Regions from separate parts of the Bacillus sp. HSf4 genome, predicted to be linked through region 1. Evidence: riboswitches for the same ligand, from Rfam matches in the RefSeq annotation. Region 1 holds a riboswitch; each other region holds the start of a gene.
The links. A riboswitch is a leader RNA that binds a small molecule or an ion and turns the genes downstream of it on or off. The one in region 1 is predicted to bind thiamine pyrophosphate.

Region 1 (7,125 bases):
ATTCCGAATGCGGTGAGAAGCCAGATGAGCTTCCCTTGTTTGACCGCCTTCATCAGGCAGCATGTGCCGAGAAGCAATGTGAATACAAGCATGCTGTCGATGTTGTTCGTCCGGCTGACCGCCACGGCGATCGGCGTCAGCGCCATCACAAGAGCTGAGATGCGGGCCGCGCCCTTGCCGAATCTCGGCTTGATGAGCCTGTAAAGCAGATAGACGGAGCCGGCCCCGGCCAGTGCCTGAGGAAGGATGACGCTCCAGGTGTGCACACCGAAAACTTTTGCAAAGATGGTCTGAATCCATAATACTACGGGCGGCTTATCAACTGATACAAAGCCGGAAGAGTCAAATGAAGCAAAGAAGAAATTGTGGAAGCTTTGCGTCATGCTTTTCACCGCCGCCAGGTAATACTGATTGGCGGCATCATCCTGCCAAATGTTATATGTATTCAGAATAAGTGCTGCAAGCAAAATGACTGTAAGTATCCAATCGGGTTTTTTCATTTTCATCATCATGTCACCTCTTTATGATCCCTATTCTAAAAGATAAATATGAACAAGTTATGAATAAAAAGAGAACATTCTTTTTTTATTTAGGCAAAAAAATTTTGGAAAAAGTGTGTACATTTTCATCTTTGCACTGTATACTGTACTACAACAGAAAATAAAAACATAAAACTGTTTTATAAAAGGAGGGAGGCAAATGAGTATGAAAAGTCCGCTGGAATTTTTCCGGACGCTTCCGAAAAAAACGTGTCCTGAATGCGGAGAGCAGGTAGAGGAGCAGGCTGAATCTTATTTCATGGAATGTGAACGCTGTCTTGCCAAAAAGGGCGAATAAACCGCGGCTGTTTTATAACAAATGGGGAAAGGGGTAGGATCAACAAATGAAAACCGAAGAGATCGGGCTTAAAGTGACGGGAACGATGAATCAGCAATACGAAGAATTGTTAACAAAGGAAGCGCTTCAATTTATCGGGCGGCTTGAACGCCATTTTGGCGGGAGAAGGCGGGATTTACTGCATTTGCGGAAAATCGTTCAGGCGGAAATTGATCAAGGAAAGAATCCCGATTTTTTAAAAGAGACGAAATACATCAGGGAAAAAAACTGGACGGTCGCACCGCTGCCGCCGGATTTGGAAGACCGTCGGGTTGAAATCACCGGGCCAGTCGATAGAAAAATGGTGATCAATGCCTTGAATTCCGGAGCTAAGGTGTTTATGGCCGATTTTGAAGATGCCAATTCACCGACTTGGAAAAATTGTATTGAAGGCCAAATCAATTTGAGAGACGCGGTCAGGGGGACGATTTCGTTTACGAATGATGCCGGAAAACACTATCGGCTGAAGGAGAATCCGGCTGTGATCATGGTCAGGCCGCGGGGGTGGCATTTGGAGGAGAAACACGTGTTGGCCGACGGCAAGCCTGTGTCAGCGAGCCTGTTCGATTTTGGCCTTTATTTCTTTCATAACGCCAAAGCTTTGATCAAAAAAGGAAGCGGCCCTTATTTCTACCTCCCGAAAATCGAAAACCATCTGGAAGCAAGGCTTTGGAACGACGTGTTTGTCTATGCGCAAAACGACTTGCGCATTCCGCAGGGGACGATTAAAGCGACGGTCTTAATCGAAACGATTTTGGCGGCTTTTGAAATGGATGAAATATTGTACGAATTAAAGGAACACTCGGCAGGTCTCAACTGCGGCCGCTGGGATTACATCTTCAGCTTCATTAAGAAATTCAAGAACCGTGATGAGGTCATTCTTCCGGATCGTTCGGCGGTGACGATGACCGTTCCCAACATGAGAGCCTACTCGCTGCTCGCCATCAAAACGTGCCATAAACGGCGGGTCCACGCCATCGGAGGGATGGCCGCACAGATTCCCGCGAAAGACCAGCCGGAAATCAATGAGGCCGCTTTCGCCAAAATCCGCGAAGACAAGGAGCGTGAAGCAAAAGACGGCCATGACGGTACATGGATCGCACACCCCGGCATGATTCAAACAGCCCTTGATGTATTTAATGAGCATATGCCGACAGCCAACCAGATTCATAGAGAACGGGATGATATCAAGATTAAAGCGACGGATTTGCTTGAAGTGCCGAAGGGTCGGATTACAGAGGAAGGTGTCCGCACCAATATCAGCGCCGGCATCCGCTACATCGCTTCCTGGCTGTCGGGAAGAGGCGCTGCACCGATTGACCACTTAATGGAGGATGCGGCAACAGCGGAAATCTCAAGAGCGCAGCTATGGCAATGGATTCGCCATCCAAAGGGGATTCTTGATGACGGCAGGAAAGTGACGGCTGAGATGGTGAAAGCGATGAAAGAGGAAGAAATGCAGAAAATCATCGGTGAAGTCGGGAAGGAACAATATCAGCGCGACCGCTTCGAAGAGGCCGGACAGGTGTTTGAACAACTGATTTTGGATGATGAATTTGCGGAATTTCTCACGATTCCCGCTTATGAAAAAATATAAATGGGGAGGAATATGAAGATGATGTCAGAAAAGGCAAGGCAAATGGAGGAAAGCTGGGAGAAGGATAAACGCTGGGACGGAATCAATAGGCCGTATAAGGCATCAGACGTAATCCGCCTGAGGGGCTCGCTTGAGGTGGAATATACAATCGCAAGGCGGGGCGCGGAAAAGCTGTGGAAGCTATTGCATACAGAAGACTTCGTCCCGGCGCTCGGGGCTCTAACCGGAAATCAGGCGATGCAGCAAGTAAGGGCTGGGTTGAAAGCGGTTTATTTAAGCGGCTGGCAGGTGGCCGCCGATGCCAATCTCTCTGGAAGCATGTATCCCGATCAAAGCCTGTACCCGGCCAACAGTGTTCCGGATGTCGTGAAAAGAATCAATCGCGCTCTTCAGCGTGCCGACCAGATTCATTATATGGAAGGGAAAGAAGATATCGATTGGTATGCGCCGATCGTAGCCGATGCCGAAGCCGGCTTCGGCGGACAGCTCAATGTGTTCGAACTGATGAAAAGCATGATTGAGGCGGGCGCCGCAGGGGTTCATTTTGAAGACCAGCTTTCCTCCGAAAAAAAATGCGGCCATTTGGGGGGCAAAGTTTTGCTGCCGACACAGACGGCGGTTCGCAATCTGATTGCCGCGCGCTTTGCCGCAGACGTCATGGGCGTGCCGACCATTCTGATCGCACGGACGGACGCCAATGCGGCCGATCTCATCACAAGTGATATTGATCCGTATGATGCGCCGTTTTTAACGGGTGAACGCACCTCAGAAGGGTTTTATAAGACGAAATCGGGCCTTGACCAGGCGATTGCCAGAGGCCTGGCCTATGCGCCATACGCCGACTTGATCTGGTGTGAGACATCTGAACCGAACATTGAGGAAGCGCGCAGGTTTAGGCAGGCGATTCATGAAAAATTCCCGGGGAAACTTCTCGCATATAACTGCTCTCCTTCGTTCAACTGGAAGGCCAAACTGGATGATGCCAGCATCTTGAATTTCCAAAAAGAACTCGGTGAAATGGGGTATAAGTTCCAATTTGTAACACTTGCCGGTTTCCATGCATTGAACCACGGCATGTTTGAGCTGGCCCGCCAGTATAAGAACCGCGGAATGGCGGCGTATTCCGAGCTGCAGCAGGCTGAGTTCGCCAGTGAAAAATACGGCTATACTGCGACACGGCACCAGCGTGAGGTCGGAACAAGCTATTTTGATGAGGTGGCACAGGTCGTCTCAGGCGGCACATCCTCTACAACAGCGCTGAAAGGGTCAACCGAAGCGGAGCAGTTTCAGCCGTAACACAACGAAACAGCCGCCTTGCGGGCGGCTGTTTTGATTATTCATGTTCAATTAACAGTTGGCATCATTGGAAGGGGCTGTCAAAGGACGTTCCCGAAGCACAGTCAGTTTAGGCTGCCGAGGTTTTTGTCTTCTTTTGGCCGGCCGGTTGTCTTTGCTGAAAGAGTAAAACAAATATCCGGTCATCGTCAAAATCAAGATCAACATCATCATCAATATCCCCTCCAAATGGTTTTGACTTCTATATATTAGACGGATGACCGCAAGAAAAAGTTTCAGAAAATTAATATTTTTCTATAAATGTTTTAAAATGGTGTTCATCATCTTTACAATTGACGCGGCGCAGGTTGACATCAAGGCCATTGATGTGTAGAGTAAAAGTTAATGTTAATAGGAAGTCCACTAGGGGAGCCACATGCTGGCTGAGACAAGAAGTGATCTTGGACCCTTTGAACCTGATCTAGTTCATACTAGCGTAGGGAAGTGGAGTCGGTTTCTTTTTGATGTGATTATGTCAAAGCCGCTCCATGTCGGGGCGGCTTTTTTGCATAACAGCCGCTCTTACATCCCCCTGTGCCTTCCTTTTAAAATCGATGAAGGAGGCTTTCTGTCATGAGTTTTTCAGCACAACTTCGCCGAGAGGCAGACCCCATTTTTGAAGCGATTTTTCAGCACCCGTTTGTTCAGGGACTGGCTGCAGGCCGCCTGGAAAAGGAACAGCTGATCCATTATGTGAAACAAGATGTCGAGTATTTGAATTCCTTTATCCAAATCTATGGAATCGCCATTTCCAAGTGTGATAACCGCCAAGATATGGAGATGTTTCATCAGCAGATTTCCTTTGTTTTAAACAGCGAAGTACACCCGCATCATAATCTGTGCCGGGCTGCGGGCGCAGACTATGAATCTCTGCAGGGCTATCCATTGGCCCCGTCCGCCCATCATTATATCCGCCACATGCTGACGGCGGCGCACGAAGGGACGCTTGGAGAGATTTTAGCTGTCTTGCTGCCTTGTCCATGGACATATTGGGAAATCGGCAAAAAGCTCCTTGAAGAAGTACAGCCTGATTCGTCACATCCGTTCTATGACTGGATCCATTTTTACGGGGGCAGAACCGTCTCCATCACCACGAAGTTCTGCGCCCGTTTGGATGAATGGGCGAAAGAAGCGGGCGCAGCAGAGAAGAAGAAAATGAAAGAGCTCTTTTTGCAAAGCTGCCAGCTGGAATACGGTTTTTGGGAAATGGCCTATACAGTGGAAGACTGGCCGGTTGAAATGGAGGCGGTGACTCGATGAATTGGAATATAAAAGAAGTCGTGATGATGGTGATTTTGTCCGTTGCGTGCGGTGTCATTTATTTGGGCTGGTCAACGCTGTGGCTGCCGATCTCGGCCATTGTCGGACCTGTCGGCGCCAACTTTATGTTCGGCATTTGGGTGATTGCAAGCCCGATTGTTGCCTATATCATCCGCAAGCCCGGGGCGGCGCTGATTGCCGAAACGGCCGCGGCCTCGGTTGAGCTGTTGACAGGCAGTCATTTCGGCTTGTCCGCATTGCTGATCGGCGTTTTTCAAGGGGCCGGTGCGGAAATCGCGTTTGCGATATTTCGCTATAAGCGCTACAACCTGTTTACCCTGATGCTGTCCGGTGCACTTGCAGCTGTCGGCAGCATGACCTACAGCCTGATCGCGAACGGATTTGCCTACTATACGACAGAAACCCTGATTCTGACTTTTGTCATTCAAGTCATAAGCGGCATGATTCTGGGCGGCTGGCTGGCCAAAGCCGTTGTCGGCGCCCTCGCGAAAACCGGCGTCCTTGACCAGTATGACATCATGAAGGAACACCGGAAAAAGGATGAATCAAATGACTTCATTTCTAGGCTGCAATAATCTTTCCGTGCGCTTTTACAACCGGTCTGACACGATTTTGGACCGTGTGACCTTATCGATTCACAGGGGTGAGAAGGTGTTGATCCTCGGTCCGAGCGGAAGCGGGAAATCGACGCTGATTTCCGCTCTTTCCGGCATCATCCCTCAACATATTGAAGCCGAAATCACAGGCGAGATCGACCGCAGAAGAAGCGCAGGGGTTATGTTTCAAGACCCTGATACACAATTTTGTATGCTTCGTGTTGATGAAGAGATCGCGTTCAGCCTTGAAAATCGCTCCGTTCCCCCGGAGCAGATGAATGAGATCATCGACAATGTCATGGAGCAAGTCGGACTGAATATTGACAGAAAGACGCCGATCGAAGCCCTGTCAGGCGGAATGAAGCAGCGTCTCGCATTAGCGTGTCTTTTGGCACTGGAGCCGGAAATGCTGTTTTTTGATGAACCGACGGCACAGCTTGATCCGGCGAGCAGGAAGGAAATATTTGCTTTACTGAAAGACCTTTCCGCAAAAAACGGCCAGACGATGGTGTTTGTCGAACATGTCTTGGATGGCTGCATCGAATGGATGGACCGCGTCGTCCTGTTGGACAATAACGGGCGGATTATAGCCGACGGGAAGCCGGAAGACATTCTCGTCCGCTATCGACAGCAAATGAAAGCTGCTGGGATTTGGCAGCCAAAGCTGTATCCGGCGGCATGGCATGAAGTCGTCGAAGACGAACAGCACCCGCTTGCCGTCAAGCTTTCCGCCAGGCTGAAAAGGAAGGAGCTTGCTGAAAAAAGCGACCCGAAGAAGAGCGATGCTTTGATCAGGATCGAAGATGCGGCGATCGGCTACCTGAAAAAAACGGTGGCCGACGGTATCAACCTCCGGATTCCAAAAGGAGGATGGGTATCGGTTATCGGTGCAAACGGCAGCGGAAAAAGCACCTTTTTAAAAAGTTTGATCAGGCTGGAAGCAGTCAAGAAAGGCCGGATTTATCTGGAGGATTGCGAGCTGAAAAAATGGCCTGACCGTCTATTGTACGAAAAAACCGGCTTTGTCTTTCAAAACCCGGAGCTCCAATTTATTCAGGATACGGTATTTGAGGAAATCGCTTTTGGCGCAAGACAGAGAGGTTGGTCAGAAGAACTTGTTCAGCGGAAGACGGCAGAATTGCTGGAGGAATTCGGACTCGTCTCACATGCGCAGGCCCATCCCTTTACACTGAGTCTGGGGCAGAAACGGCGCTTGAGCGTGGCGACGATGCTTTTGTTCGATCAGGATCTGCTGCTGCTTGATGAACCGACATTCGGCCAGGACGAAAAAACGGCGGGGGAACTGATCAGACGGTTAAAAGAGCGGCAGGAACGGGGAACGACGATCGTCATGGTAACTCATGACATGGATATCGTTGATGAGCATTCGGATCAAGTCATCGTCTTCCATCAAGGAAAAGCCGCTTTTCAAGGAACCCC
Region 2 (7,125 bases), 1.5 Mb from region 1:
CTCTTCAAAAATATTCATCCTCCTCACTGCAAAGGTTAAAATCTCAGACTCTGATACACTCACGGCCTCTTTTTGGACCTCAAACGACGGGTATTTTCCCGTTCCGAGCAATAGCCTTGATTGAAATTCTCGATCCGCGATTTTTAACATGTTTATCCCCCTCCGACAAAATGAACGATTTCGATGACATCGTGTTCTTCCAATTCGACTTTGCGATATTGGTCTTTTCCGATAATTTCTCTGTTTCTTTCGACGACGACAACCCGGTTTTCCAGCTGATAGGATGCGAGCAGATCGTAAATCGTCCCCCCGTCATCCTTCCACTCTACCTGCCGTCCATTGAGCTGAATGTTCATCCGCCAACAGCCTCCTTTCTGTCCGCTTTAAACGCTTCTTGCCACGTTTGATCAACAGGTCGGTCCAGTATCATATTGGTGATCATCTCGCCTGTTGCTGGCGCCAAAAGAATGCCGTTTCTGAAATGCCCGGCCGCAAATAAAATCCGTGTGTTTTCCGGATGCCTGCCAATGTATGGATTACCGTCTTCGGTTTCCGGTCTGAGACCGGCCCAGCATTGGTCAATTTTCATGTTTTCGATCTCGGGCAGCATCGTTTTCGCCTTTTTGATGACGGCTTCGATTCCGCCGAGCTCAGGCTGTTCACTCCAATCCCCCGGTTTCATCGTGGCGCCGATGACAAGCTTCCCGCTATGGCGGGGGACGATGTAGCAGTGGTCATGATACAGTGTCCTTGTTAAAGGGATCCCGTCATTCCAAACGGACAGACACTCACCTTTGACAGGGTAAAATCTTTTATTTAAGCCGAGCTGTTTGAAGAAAACACCGCTCCACACACCGCTTGCGATCACGACATGCTCCGCTTCCGCCTTGCCCGCCGCCGTCGTGACCACGTGCGCGCCAGACCCGGGCTCGATCGATATGACAGGGGCAAATTCAAAGATATCGGCGCCCGCCATTCTCGCTCCTTTGGCAAATGCCCGGCAAACGGAAACGGGTTCGACATGAACATCGTCTTGAATAAAATTGGCGCCGAGTATTCCTTTTCCCGCATAAGGCTCTTTCTCATACACCTCTTCCGCGCTCAGCCATTCGGCAGAATCCAGTTCTCCCATCTTCACAAGGCGCTCTCGATCGCTTTCAGAAAAGGCGAGCTTTAAAATTCCGCCGTTATGTCTTTTGATGTCAATCCCGCTGGTCTGTTTTAATTCAGCGGTGAGGCGTTTGTATGCCTGTTGGCTCGCTCTGGCAAATTCAAAGAATGTCCCGGGTTTATCGCATTCGGCATGGGCGCCGAGCATGCCCGCCGCCGCACCTGTCGCTTTTTGTCCGATTTGACCGCTTTCAAAAACAGCCGTTTTGATCCCTGCTTTTGCAAGATGATAAGCAATCGAAGCGCCGATGATGCCTCCTCCGACCACGATTGTGTCATAGCGCTTTTTCATATGAATCTCCCTTCATGATCGAGGAAAGCCGTGCGGCTGCCGCATGCGGGCTGTCGCTCGAAAAGATCCCCGACATGACCGCGATCCCGTCAGGATCAGCCTTCTGCACGTCAGGAAGCGTTTTTGCGGTGATCCCGCCGATTGCGATAACCGGAATGCGAACGGCCGCCTTCACATCAGCGAGGCTCGCGGTTCCTCTTCCTGTCCGGCCTTTTTTGCTGTCTGTCGCAAAAATATGGCCGAACAGCACGTAATCGGCCCCTTCTTTTTCAGCCTGAACCGCCTCTTGAACCGAGTGAACAGATTTGCCGATTTTCAGATGCGGAAAACGATCTCTCACACACTTGACAGAAAAGCCGTGCGACGGCAGCTGAACACGATGGATATTGTGGAACAACGCGACATCCACCCTGTCATTGATGACGAGCTTTTGTTTATCCACGCCGCCGATGAGCAGCCTGCTGATTAAATCAGATATGTCGCCTGTATGCTTTGATCTCTCGCGAATGTGGATAAAGTCAGCAGCATTCTTGATGGAAATAATTTTTGCCGCCAATTCCTCCACAGAATGCCTGTTATCGGTGATCGCGTGAAGCTGCAACCTGATCCACCCCGCTTTGTGACCAGCTTTCTTTTTGATAGGCCATATCCCAGAACCGGTATTCGTAAAAGCTGGAGATGACGAAGTTCTCCTTCATCTTCTCGCGGGTTTTCTCATCAGCGTCTTCAGCCAGTTCATCGAAGCGGTTGATCTGTTCCGTTACAGATTTTTTAAACCAGCCTCCTCCGTATGTCGCGATCCATTCCTGATACACGGCATTGTCAGGTTTGCACGTTTTCAGCGTTTCGCCGACCTCGTAGTAAAGCCAATAGCACGGAAGCAATGCGGCGAGAATTTCCGCAAAATTACCGCTCATGACGGAACGGTACATGTGGCTCGTATAGGCATATGCCGTAGGCGACGGCTGAAACGCGTTGATTTCTTCTTCTGTAATCCCCAAAAGATCAGTAAATTTTCTATGGAGCGACATCTCGGCTTCATATGTGCCTTTCGCGTGGTCAGCCATCCGGCTTGTCGTATACAAATCTTGAGCATATGCCGCTCCAAAGGATTGGACTTTGGCAAAGTGTGTCAAATAGTAGGAATCCTGCATGACATAGTATTTAAATCGATCAACCGGAAGTGTGCCGTCTCCGATTCCTTTGATAAACGGGTGGACAAAGCTGCCTTCCCACCATTCGGCAGCGCTTTTTCGGCATTCTTCTGAAAATTTCATTTCAAGGCTCCTCCTTCATTCCTGAAAAATGAAAAAACCACTTTCCCCGCAGGAAAAGTGGTTTGGAATTTGCATATAGACATCGTCAAATACCTTGCCACTTCCCTACGCAGGTTTGAACCTGTTCAGGTTATGAGGGTCTAAAAGTCACACTTTTATCTCAGCCCTTATCAAGGACTCCCCTAGTGGAAAACATTTCTTTTTCATTCAGTTATACTTTAATCTTATCACGAAATAGAAAATGGTCAAGCATCAGTCTTCAAGCGTTTTTTTCAATTCTGCGATATATTCGCGCGAACCGGTGGCGATCAGCCTGTCGCCCATCTTCAGTCTTGTATCCCCGTGGGGCACAAGGCTGTCGACGCCCCGGAAGATCCGCACAAAAATGACATCTCCTGTAAAAGGAAACTCCCTTAACAGTACGCCGTCAAACCGGTCATTGTTCATATTGATCTGATATAAAGATGCATCCTGATTGGTCAGGAGCTTCATAACCCCCGGCGCTTCAATAAGGGCACGGAGCAATGTTTTCGTTGACAAGAGAATCGAGAATGTGTCGATCCCTTTTTCTTTCAATTCGCTTTCCGCCTGCGGCGAATCTGCGCTGGCGATAATTCTTTCCACCTTTTGCTCCTTCGCGTAAAGCGCAATTCCCGTGTTTCGCTCTTCATTTCCCGTCGCCACGACAAGAATGTCTGTTTCAAAAACGGCAAACGATTTTAATGTGTCATATTCATAATCAGGCAGCACTTCCACATCAAAGACGGAATCGGCCAGCTTCTCTTCTTTCTTTTCCTGATGAACATGGAGAATCCTGACGTTATATTCTTCAGGAGACAGTTCAAGTGTGACCGGAAGCGTCATTTGATTGGCGCCGATAAAAGTGATCGTCTTTTTCTCTATTTCGTTTTCCGCTTTCGGCATCAGCTTTTTAAAGCCGGTCGGTGTAATGATGCATGTGATCACAGCCACCAAAATCAGCGCGCCGGACATTTGCGCATCGATCACGCCGATGCGTTCGCCGATCGTCGTCGCTGCAATGACAAGAGACAGTGTCGATGTCAAAAGAAAACCTGAAGCCAGCACGGTTTTCGTGTCATACCATTTTTTCAAAACCAATGCGGGAATCACCTTGCTGATGAGTAATGCTACAAAGAGCAGCGGAATCATCACTAAAATTTTCGGGTTTCCAAAAAGCGACCAAATATCAAGCTTGACACCGGTCATCACAAAAAAGATCGGGATTAAAAAGCCATAGCCGAATGAATCAAGCTGCTGGACGAGCTCTTTGTTCGGTGAAAGCAGCGACACGAGCACCCCAGCTAAAAATGCGCCGAGAATATTTTCCGCGCCGAGCGATTCCGAAAGGGCGACCAGTACGATAATCAAAGTAAAAATCGCCCTTGTGCCGATTTGAATCGTCCCTTTTGACATCACTTCTACGAAAGAGCGCTTTTGAAAGACCCTTCCGAAAAGGTAGAGGACGACGCCTGCGCCAAACAATATAATCAACAGCCACATGTTGCTGTTTTCTTCACCATAGATCGATGCAAATACCGCCAACAAAATCATCGTCGCAAGATCGGCAATCACCGCCACAAGCAAAATAATCTGGCCGATATTCGTCTTCATGAGACGCTCTTCCTTCAAAGTCGGGACGACGACGCCGAGAGAAATCGTTGAAATGATCAGCGTCATTAAAAAGGCGTTATCAATAAATCCGGCCAGTACAAAGCTGTATGACAAGCCGAGCGACAAAATAAATATTCCGACAAAGATAAAGGCAGCCGTCGTAAATGTATTGGGAGCTGCTTTTCCGTTTGGGAGAAGCAATTTTTTCTTTCCTTTTTCAAAAGCGGAAAAATCAATTTCAAGACCGCTTAAAAACATGAGAAAAATAAATCCGAGCATCGACAGTGTTTCCAACCATGCATCATGTTCTGCAACAAGGTTGAAGCCGCTCTTGCCGATAATAAGCCCCATAATGATTTCCGCAACAACAACAGGTATACTGAGCCTAAAGCGGTGCAGCAGGATGGGCGTTAAAAATGCAAATATGAGTACAACAACTAATGATGAAACAGAAGTGTGCTCCATAAACTGGTACCTCCTAAAAACCGGTTTCCGGGTATGTTTATCTTGCCCTTTTTCAAGGCAAAAAAGATCCATATTTTTGAAATGTTATGTGAGAAAAGATGACCAGGCTTCACTTTGATCACATGTGTAAGAACCGATTTTAACAAGGCTCGCCCAGAAAAAAAAGTGATTTGCCTGATTTTCTCCATTAAAAATTTTCGCCGCCCAAAAAAAGGATGATTTCCAATAAACACTGCTCATGAACAAACGGCTTCGGGCCATGATAAGCATAGAAAATGAACCGCTTTCAGCTCGGGGTAAGACTAAAAACAGGAAGTGAAAAACAGATGAAATATGATGTGATCGGTGATATTCACGGATGCTACGACGAGATGATCGCACTGATTGAAAAGCTCGGCTACTCCTTTCAAGCAGGCCTGCCCGTCCACCCGGATAACAGAACGATCGTCTTTCTTGGAGATTTGACGGACAGAGTGCCCAAATCCATTGAAGTGGTCGAATTTGTGGCCCGGGCCTTTGAAGAAGGAGCCGTTCGGTATGTGCCGGGCAATCACTGCAACAAGCTTTACCGCTTTTTCAAAGGTAATCCGGTAAAGCTGATGCACGGACTTGAAACAACGGCTGCCGAATACAAACAGCTGCCCCAAAATAAACAAAAACAGGTCAAAGAGCAATTCATGCGCCTTTATGAACGCGCTCCGCTCTATGAGATCCTTCATAACGGCGAACTTGTCGTCGCCCATGCGGGCATCAAAGCCGAAGACATTGGAAAAAAACCAGTTGGAAAGGTCAAGCAATTTGTGCTCTACGGAGATATTACGGGGGAAACGATGCCTGACGGAAGGCCTGTCAGACGGGACTGGGCGGCTCATTACCGGGGAAAACCGTGGGTTGTGTACGGCCATACACCAGTCAAAAGCCCGAGGACGCTTCATCATACGATCAATATTGATACGGGGTGTGTCTTCGGCAACATGCTTACCGCCTTCAGGTTTCCTGAGTTAAAGACGGTATCCGTAACGTCCTCAATGCCGTATGACGAATCGCGATTTCGCATGAATCCATAAAAAAGAGAGCTGTTTTAGCTCTCCAATAACTGTCCGATGTCGTTCGGAACCGGTGCCTGAAATGTCAGCTCTTTGGTTGTCAGCGGGTGGATAAACGTCAGCGCTTCGCTATGGAGCGCCTGTCTGTTGATCAACTCCCGGCTTCCGCCATAAAGTGTATCCCCGCATAGCGGGTGTCCGATATGGCTCATGTGGACGCGGATTTGATGGGTTCGTCCGGTTTCCAGCTTGAGCGAAACGTCCGTGATCCGGCCGAGGCGGCTGTTCACCCGAAAGCGGGTCACCGCTTTTTGTCCGTCAGGGAGCACAGCGCGCTCAATAATGCTTGACGCTTTTCGGCCGATCGGGGCGTCGATCGTGCCGCAATCATCGCGGAGCAGTCCATGGACGACTGCGCGGTACCTCCTTTTGACAAGACCCTGTTTTTGCATTCCTGATAAAAGCGAATGGGCAAACCGGTGCTTGGCGACAAGCATCACCCCCGATGTATCGCGGTCAAGCCTGTTGACCAGGTGCACGGTCGCCTGGCACCCGGTCTTTTGATAATAATGAATGAGCCCGTTGGCAAGGCTTCCGCCCGGGTGCTCCCGCGACGGAATGGACGAGAGACAGGGCTGTTTATTCAAGACGAGAACATGATCATCTTCAAATAAAATATCGAGCGGTATTTTCTCGGGCAGCAATGATTCGCTCACGCTTTCCGGCGGAAATTGGATGAGCAGCTCGTCCCCTTTTTGCAGAACATGCCTGACTGTCACATGCTCTCCGTTTACCAGCAGGTCGCCGCCCCCGAATTTGATGTCCGTTAGCATCCGCTTTGAAATGCCCAGGCTTTGCACATATTCTTTCAGAAGCATGCCATGCTCTTTTTCTGTTATCCTTTGGTTCATTGAAAAATCGTTCACAGCAACCCTTCCCTACTCACCCTTGCCGATGAAGGAATCCTGCACCCTCTTCCAAAACGGAAACGGCCGGAAGCGGGCGAATCTGACATTTTCTTTCGCGACGCGGCATTGAATCGACTTCACGTCTTTATGAAGCAATGTTAAATGATCGATTGCCACCTGAAATGTGACATCATTGATCGGTTTGATCAAACATGTGTGGTGTTCAGGCAAAATGAGCGGCGAACCGACCGTCCGAAAGACGCGGTTGTTGATAGACGCCATTTCGGCAAGCTGTATGGCTCTGATGGACGGGTGAATAATCGCCCCGCCGAGCG
Region 3 (7,125 bases), 1.2 Mb from region 1:
ATTTCCCCCTTCTTTCTTCATAATATTCCTATTCATATGTGGTTGCCTATGCGTCTGACATTCTTAAGATTTTTCTTGCGCTTGTGATGAATATTCGGTACCGTTAAGTCATTGAGATTTCTCGGACATAGAGGAGCTGAAACAAGTGAAGAAACTGGTGAAGGTCAAAGGGGTTACCTTTGGAGAAGGAGCGCCGAAAATCTGTGTGCCTCTCGTCGGAAAAACGCTTGCGCAATTGAAAGAAGAAGCGGCACACATCAAGACGCTTGATGCGGATGTTGCCGAGTGGCGGGCGGACTTTTTTGAAGATGTTGAAGACGTTGAGAAGGTCGCGGAGGCTTTGGCGGAAATCCGCGCTCTTTTGCACGACATGCCGCTCATCTTTACTTTCCGCAGTGCAAGGGAAGGCGGGGAAAAGGAAGTCGGCCGGGAATATTATGTTTCTTTAAATCAGGCGGTTGTCAACACAGGGCTTGCCGATGTGATCGATATCGAGCTGTTTTATGAGGAACGCGACGTGAAAGCGCTGGTGGAAGCCGCACAGGCGAAAGATGTGTCTGTCATCATTTCCAACCATGATTTTGAGAAAACACCGTCCGTTGAAGAAATGATTTCCCGCTTGAAGAAAGCGCAAGAGCTGGGCGCGGATCTGCCAAAAATTGCTGTGATGCCTGAAACACCGGCTGATGTGCTGAAATTGCTTGAAGCGACTTATTTGATGAATGAGCACTACGCGAAGCGGCCCATAATCACGATGTCAATGGCTGGAAAAGGTGTCATCAGCCGTCTGGCCGGAGAGGTGTTTGGCTCGGCGATGACATTCGGGGCGGCCAAGAAGGCCTCTGCACCGGGGCAACTCGCCGCCGCCGATCTGAGGCGGATCATTGGCGTTTTGCACGACAATTTGTCATGACTGCAAAAGGAGCCGGCTTGTTTGAGCCGGCTCCTTCAATCTATTTGGCGCATTGTTCAATGATGTCCTTCAGCACCTCTGCAAGCTCTCCTTTATCCTTGAGCTCTGATTCGTCAAAATGGAGGCGACAGACCTCTTCACCGCCGTTATACATTTCTTCCAGCCAGCCCCGCATTCCTCTTGCGCGGCGGTCCACTTCGATGATCACATCCACCCCGTCCTCCTGCACAAGAAAAACGAGCTCCACTTCATCCAGCAGCTGACGATAGTGCGGTGTGACCGGCACAAATTCGAATTCCTGGACGAAAGGCAAACGCTTTCTGAAATATGATGCTTGCTCACAGTCCGCCTCATGAAGCCGGAATCCGAGGCTTTCAACCGTTTCTAAAATACTGTGAACCCACGGATGTGGTTTAACGAAGAGATGATCATCATCCGATTTGTCAATCCCGCCTTGTATGTCCAGGTCGGTCAATAAGAACACTTTAGCTCCTTTTATCGTAATCGGCGTGTCAAGCGGAAGAATGAATGAGAAAGAAAATTCCCGTTCTTCACCGGTTTTGATTGTAAAGGCATCTGTCACGCGGTGGGATTCAATGGTAGCGTTTTTCCAATGTTTTTCGTCTTTCTTGACGACGAGATATTCCGTCTCGAGCAATAAATCGATATACCTGATGTGCTGTTCAACATTGCCGCCTTTAACATGAACGGTTCCGCTCACCCGTTCTCCCGGGCGATATGCGCTCTTGTCCAGAATCGTATTCACTTTCGCTGAACCGATCCCGGCGCTTGCTGCAAGCTTTTTCAAAAAAGACATGTTTACCATTCCTCCTATTATTGTCGTACAAGAAATGAATACGTTTTACACAGGGCGAAAGATTCATTTTATTTTGAAATCAATAGGTCCTTTGTCTTTTCGAAGCTAAAAAACGGGAGTCTCTTAAAAAAAGCGGAAACTTTCATAGGCTTAAATCGGTTCAAACTTCACCTTTCCATCAATCACTGGATATGCTACCATAATGAAGAAATGAATAGCTTTACTAGGGGTGCCCTGTATGGGCTGAGAGAGAAACGACCGGGTTTCTTAACCCTTTGGACCTGATCTGGTTCGTACCAGCGTGGGGAAGTAAAAAGGTGTTTGCAGATGTCGGGAGATCAGACGTTCATCTGCGGATTTTACTGACTGTAAAACCAGGTTCATCAATGTGCCTGGTTTTTTTGTGCTGGTGCTGTTCTGGAGTTTCGTCTAAGATCTTTTTTAAAGAGGGGAAGGAATGTACACATGAAACAAGAGTCAGTGCAGCAAAAAAACATTAAGTTGATGTCAAGCTTTTCTGGAAGCCGAAAGGTCTATGTCGCAGGGTCCCGGCCTGACATTCAGGTGCCGATGAGAGAAATCGCCTTGAGTTCTACGACGGGATCATTTGGAGAAGAAGAAAATCAGCCTGTGCGCGTATATGACACGAGCGGTCCTTATACGGATGAACATGCGGAAGTTGATATTCTAAAAGGGCTTAAGCCTTTGCGCTCAGCCTGGATCAAAGAGCGCGGCGATACTGAGGAATATGAGGGACGGGAAGTGAAGCCTGAGGATAACGGCTATAAAAGCGGGAAGCAGGCGAATCACAGCTATCCGGGGCTGAAAAGAAAACCGCTGCGCGCCAAAAAAGGACAAAATGTCACTCAGCTTCATTATGCGAGAAAGGGGATCATCACTCCTGAAATGGAGTTTATCGCCATTCGCGAGCATGTATCTCCCGAGTTTGTCCGCGACGAAGTGGCGAGCGGCCGGGCGATCATCCCGGCAAACATCAATCATCCGGAAAGCGAGCCGATGATCATCGGCCGGAATTTCCATGTGAAAATCAATGCAAATATCGGCAATTCCGCCGTCACATCCTCGATTGAAGAAGAAGTGGAAAAAATGACGTGGGCGATCCGCTGGGGGGCCGATACCATGATGGATCTGTCCACAGGAAAGGATATTCACACGACAAGGGAATGGATTATCCGCAACTGCCCTGTGCCCGTCGGAACAGTGCCGATCTATCAGGCGCTTGAAAAAGTAAACGGCGTCGCTGAAGATTTGACGTGGGATGTTTACCGCGACACATTGATTGAACAAGCTGAGCAGGGCGTCGATTATTTTACGATTCATGCCGGTGTCCGGCTCCACTATGTGCCGCTGACGGCAAAGCGTGTCACAGGAATCGTTTCCCGCGGCGGGGCGATCATGGCGCAGTGGTGTCTCGCCCATCATGAAGAAAGCTTTCTTTACACACATTTTGAAGAGATATGCGAAATTATGAAAGCGTATGATATCGCGTTTTCACTTGGAGACGGCCTTCGACCGGGTTCGATTGCGGATGCCAATGATGAAGCGCAATTTGCCGAATTGGAAACGCTTGGCGAGCTGACGGAAATCGCCTGGAAGCATGACGTTCAGGTAATGATCGAAGGGCCGGGGCATGTACCGATGCACAAAATTAAAGAAAACGTCGATAAGCAGATGGAGATATGCAAGGAGGCGCCATTTTATACACTCGGGCCGCTGACGACAGATATCGCCCCGGGGTATGATCATATTACATCGGCGATCGGAGCGGCGATGATCGGCTGGTATGGAACGGCGATGCTTTGCTATGTCACGCCGAAAGAACATCTCGGGCTTCCGAATAAAGATGACGTCCGCGAAGGGGTCATTACATATAAAATCGCGGCCCATGCGGCTGATCTCGCCAAAGGGCATCCCGGCGCACAGATTCGCGATGATGCGTTGTCGAAAGCGCGCTTTGAATTTCGCTGGCGCGATCAGTTCAACCTCTCACTTGATCCGGAAAGAGCGCTTGCGTTTCACGATGAGACGCTCCCCGCTGAAGGGGCAAAGACGGCGCATTTTTGCTCGATGTGCGGGCCGAAGTTTTGCAGCATGAGGATCTCCCAGGATATTCGCGACTACGCCAAGGAAAACAACCTTGATGAAGAAGCGGCGATTGAAAAAGGACTTGAAGAGAAGGCGAAGGAATTTAAAAAGGCCGGCGGTCAAATTTACAGCTGACAAAAAAGCAGATGAAGGCCCGACCTTCATCTGCTTTTATTTGTTTTTTTGAAATGACAGCATATATGACAAGTGCTGAATGACGATCAACACGAAGATGACGATGATCGGAAAGTACGGGATATCGGCTTGAATAAACGGATAAAAAATCATCGCGAGCGCTGCGACAGGCATTGCGAAATACAGGACGATATAAGAAGTGCGGCACGCTTTGGCGGTGATCATCTGCTCCCTTTCATCCTGTTCCTTAAATTCGTCCGGGATGGATAGAAGGTTTTGTTTGCGGGATCCTTTTTTCTCCAAATAAGAGTAGACCGCAAGGACCGCAGCAAACAGAAGGATGGGAATCGGGTTAAAAACAAAATACAGTTCAGAATCGCTTGTTTTCAGGCTTCTGGCAATTTGTTCAGCTGCTTTAAAAAACGTGATAAACGTCCAGCATGCCAGTCCGAAAAGCACAATGTGAAAAAGGGTCCTCGTTTTCATATTCATTCAGTTTTTCCCTCCTCTAACCAAAAGACATCTTCCATTTTTAATTGAAACTCCTCGCAAATTTTCAATGCCAATAGGAGCGATGGTATGTAATTGCCTTTTTCAATCGCCGCTACGGTTTGTCTCGTGACCCCGACAGCTTTTGCCAGCCCTTCTTGTGAATATCCGTATCTGGCCCTCAGCTCTCTGACTCTGTTGTTCATCTTACCACCTGCAATTCTTCGTTTATATAGTATATTTGACATATTGTTAAATAGACTAGACATAATGTTAAATCAATTTTACAATGTAATCAACATCTTTTGATCTAGGTTTGGAAGATATGCAACCGTAATATTTAAATTTATACATAAAATTAACAAAAATGGAATAGATAAAATAGAACCATCTAAGGCTTGGGAAATAGGGTCTTTATGGTTATTTTATTGTTTTGATTGCGGATGGGGATGCGCCTTATTTTCTGCTCCTTATTTCCTACTATGCTAGAAAACAGCCTGTTTGATTGAACAAAGGAAAGAAAAGCGAAAAAGGTTGAAAATTGAGAGAAATTGACCATGTGGCAGACATACTAGAGTCATATGCGGGAAGAAGTCTGATTACGGAGGATATGAATAGGACAATGGTTGGGAAAAGAGGGTCGTGTTTAAATAAATAGTTGGAAGGTAGTGTTTGTGAAATAGGAAAATTCATAGATTTCAGTATGAATTTGGGTATGTTACGCTTTGGTTACTTGATAGAAAGGAGGGGGAAAAATGACATACGCAGCTCCGCAGGTTGATTATTCTGTCAATCCGGCGATTGAAGACCAGGCTTGGTTCCTAGTGTTTATTGCGGTCCTATTGGCTCTTGGTGCAACTGTTGTGCTCGGCGCGGCGGTATGGTGTCTCGCTAACGGCCACGGCAGCTTCACGGGATCCGTCAAATGGGTCAGCGGTTTGCAGGTCAAAATTGAATGTAGGTAGCTATACTTACGTATCTGTTCACATCAAAAGACATAACTTTACCGGGACTTATCCGTCTGTGGGGGGCGGTTAAGTCCTCCCTACCATTTATATTACCCTGGAGGCATTATGTTTATAATAGATCATCTGTCTAAAACATATAAAAACAATGTGACTGCCGTTAGCGGGTTTCATATAAAAATTGAAAAAAATCAAATTGTCGCGATCGCTGGTCCGAACGGTTCAGGGAAGACGACGATCATTAATGCCGTTTTAGGGATCATTACGCCAAGTGAAGGAACCATTCAGCTGGATGACCTGCCGAACACATCGGCGGAATTCAAGCAAAAACTCGCGTATGTTCCCGATGAACTCCTTTTGCCGGATGCCCTTTCAGCCGCGGAATATTTGGATTTTGTTTCTTCAATGTATAATTGTACATCAAAAGAGAAGCGGAAACAATTAATTGAGCTTTTTGATATGGAAGCAGCATTGAAGGAACCGATCGAAACGTATTCACACGGAATGAAAAAAAAGACGCAGCTGATCGCAGCGTTTATGCTGGAGAGCGAATTTGTCATCATGGATGAACCGTTTCGGGGACTTGATATTGAAGCGGTCATCAATACAAAGAAATTGATGAAGCGCTTTGCAGACACACAAGGATCGATTCTCCTTTCGACGCATGACATGCTTTCTGCCGAAGAATTATGCGATAAAATCGCAATTCTTTCAAAAGGAGTCAAAATGGACGAAGGAAAAGTCGAACAATTAAAGCGTAAATATAACAGCGATTCACTGGAAGAAGTGTTTTTAAAAGCTTCGATGCTGAGTGATAGGGGTGCGCATTTTGATCAAATCATTCGAAATTTCTAAAATGATGCTGAAAATGTGGCAGAAGGAAATGGGCAAACTCTTAAATACCGGGACGAAAAAAGGAATGGCCGCGCTGTTTTTGCTTTTGGCCATCAGTATGGGTGCCATCATCGGGTATAGCTTTACCGGCATGTTTTTGAGTTCATTTTTAAATGGCGATGTTCGATCTCTCGGGTTGTTTGTGATTTCGATGTATATGAACGCCTCGATTTTCACCTTTGTGTTTTTCATTTTGTTTAAGGTGAGGACGCCGGAGCAGCACAGCTTTTCGATGCAGCTCAGCTGGTTTCCGCTGACGGCTTTCGAAAGAAGCCTCGGCTACTATATTCCGTTTGCCGGAGCAGTTTCATTTCTTGTCTTATTTTTCATGTTGGTTTTGCTGATACCGAATTTTATGGCGAGCGGTGTCGGCTTCTGGTTTGCGTTTTCATTTTTTGCGGTGCTGTTCGTGCAGATCATCTTTTTCTTTTCACTGCTCAACCTTGTCTATCACTTGGTTTACATCATCATTCTCAAATTCGGTTTTCCGCTTCAGAAGTTCTTTTCACTGTTTGTACTCGTCGTATTGGCTGTGTTTTACGCCATGACTCAATTTGATCTGGCAAACATTCAGAATGCTTATGCATCCTTTGATTATAACCTGACCTATTTTGCTGCGCCCTTGTTTCTATTGTTGAACGGTCAGGCGATAGATGCAGCGTTCATTCCGATCGTGATGATCTTGGCAGCCGCTGTAGCGGGTTCTTTTCTGTCGCTGAATTTTGTACCGATCCTCACTGAAAAAAAATCATCCAAGCTGTTTTCATTTATTAAAATCCCGTCATCAAAACCGTTGAGTCTGATGG

Region 2: it holds a riboswitch for thiamine pyrophosphate, as region 1 does, so the genes downstream of both, tenA (thiaminase II) here and tenA (thiaminase II) in region 1, are expected to answer to the same signal.
Region 3: it holds a riboswitch for thiamine pyrophosphate, as region 1 does, so the genes downstream of both, thiC (phosphomethylpyrimidine synthase ThiC) here and tenA (thiaminase II) in region 1, are expected to answer to the same signal.

What each region holds. Positions count from the first base shown of each region.
Region 1 is NZ_CP120679.1:4,219,735-4,226,859, reverse strand. Features, by position in the region: gene P3X63_RS21780 (ArnT family glycosyltransferase) at 1-506, opposite strand, end outside; gene yhfH (protein YhfH) at 700-837, shown strand; gene aceB (malate synthase A) at 884-2,473, shown strand; gene aceA (isocitrate lyase) at 2,492-3,769, shown strand; gene P3X63_RS21760 (hypothetical protein) at 3,821-3,982, opposite strand; TPP riboswitch at 4,164-4,268, shown strand; gene tenA (thiaminase II) at 4,382-5,068, shown strand; gene P3X63_RS21750 (ECF transporter S component) at 5,065-5,664, shown strand; gene P3X63_RS21745 (ABC transporter ATP-binding protein) at 5,639-7,125, shown strand, end outside.
Region 2 is NZ_CP120679.1:1,339,326-1,346,450, reverse strand. Features, by position in the region: gene P3X63_RS06845 (thiazole synthase) at 1-150, opposite strand, end outside; gene thiS (sulfur carrier protein ThiS) at 153-356, opposite strand; gene thiO (glycine oxidase ThiO) at 353-1,462, opposite strand; gene tenI (thiazole tautomerase TenI) at 1,446-2,063, opposite strand; gene tenA (thiaminase II) at 2,038-2,739, opposite strand; TPP riboswitch at 2,825-2,933, opposite strand; gene P3X63_RS06820 (monovalent cation:proton antiporter family protein) at 2,992-4,836, opposite strand; gene prpE (bis(5'-nucleosyl)-tetraphosphatase PrpE) at 5,163-5,903, shown strand; gene P3X63_RS06810 (RluA family pseudouridine synthase) at 5,918-6,793, opposite strand; gene P3X63_RS06805 (NAD kinase) at 6,821-7,125, opposite strand, start outside.
Region 3 is NZ_CP120679.1:991,914-999,038, forward strand. Features, by position in the region: gene aroD (type I 3-dehydroquinate dehydratase) at 146-913, shown strand; gene P3X63_RS05010 (sporulation protein) at 954-1,730, opposite strand; TPP riboswitch at 1,946-2,055, shown strand; gene thiC (phosphomethylpyrimidine synthase ThiC) at 2,196-3,971, shown strand; gene P3X63_RS05020 (DUF2178 domain-containing protein) at 4,008-4,463, opposite strand; gene P3X63_RS05025 (helix-turn-helix transcriptional regulator) at 4,460-4,666, opposite strand; gene P3X63_RS05030 (hypothetical protein) at 5,216-5,425, shown strand; gene P3X63_RS05035 (ABC transporter ATP-binding protein) at 5,534-6,280, shown strand; gene P3X63_RS05040 (hypothetical protein) at 6,246-7,125, shown strand, end outside.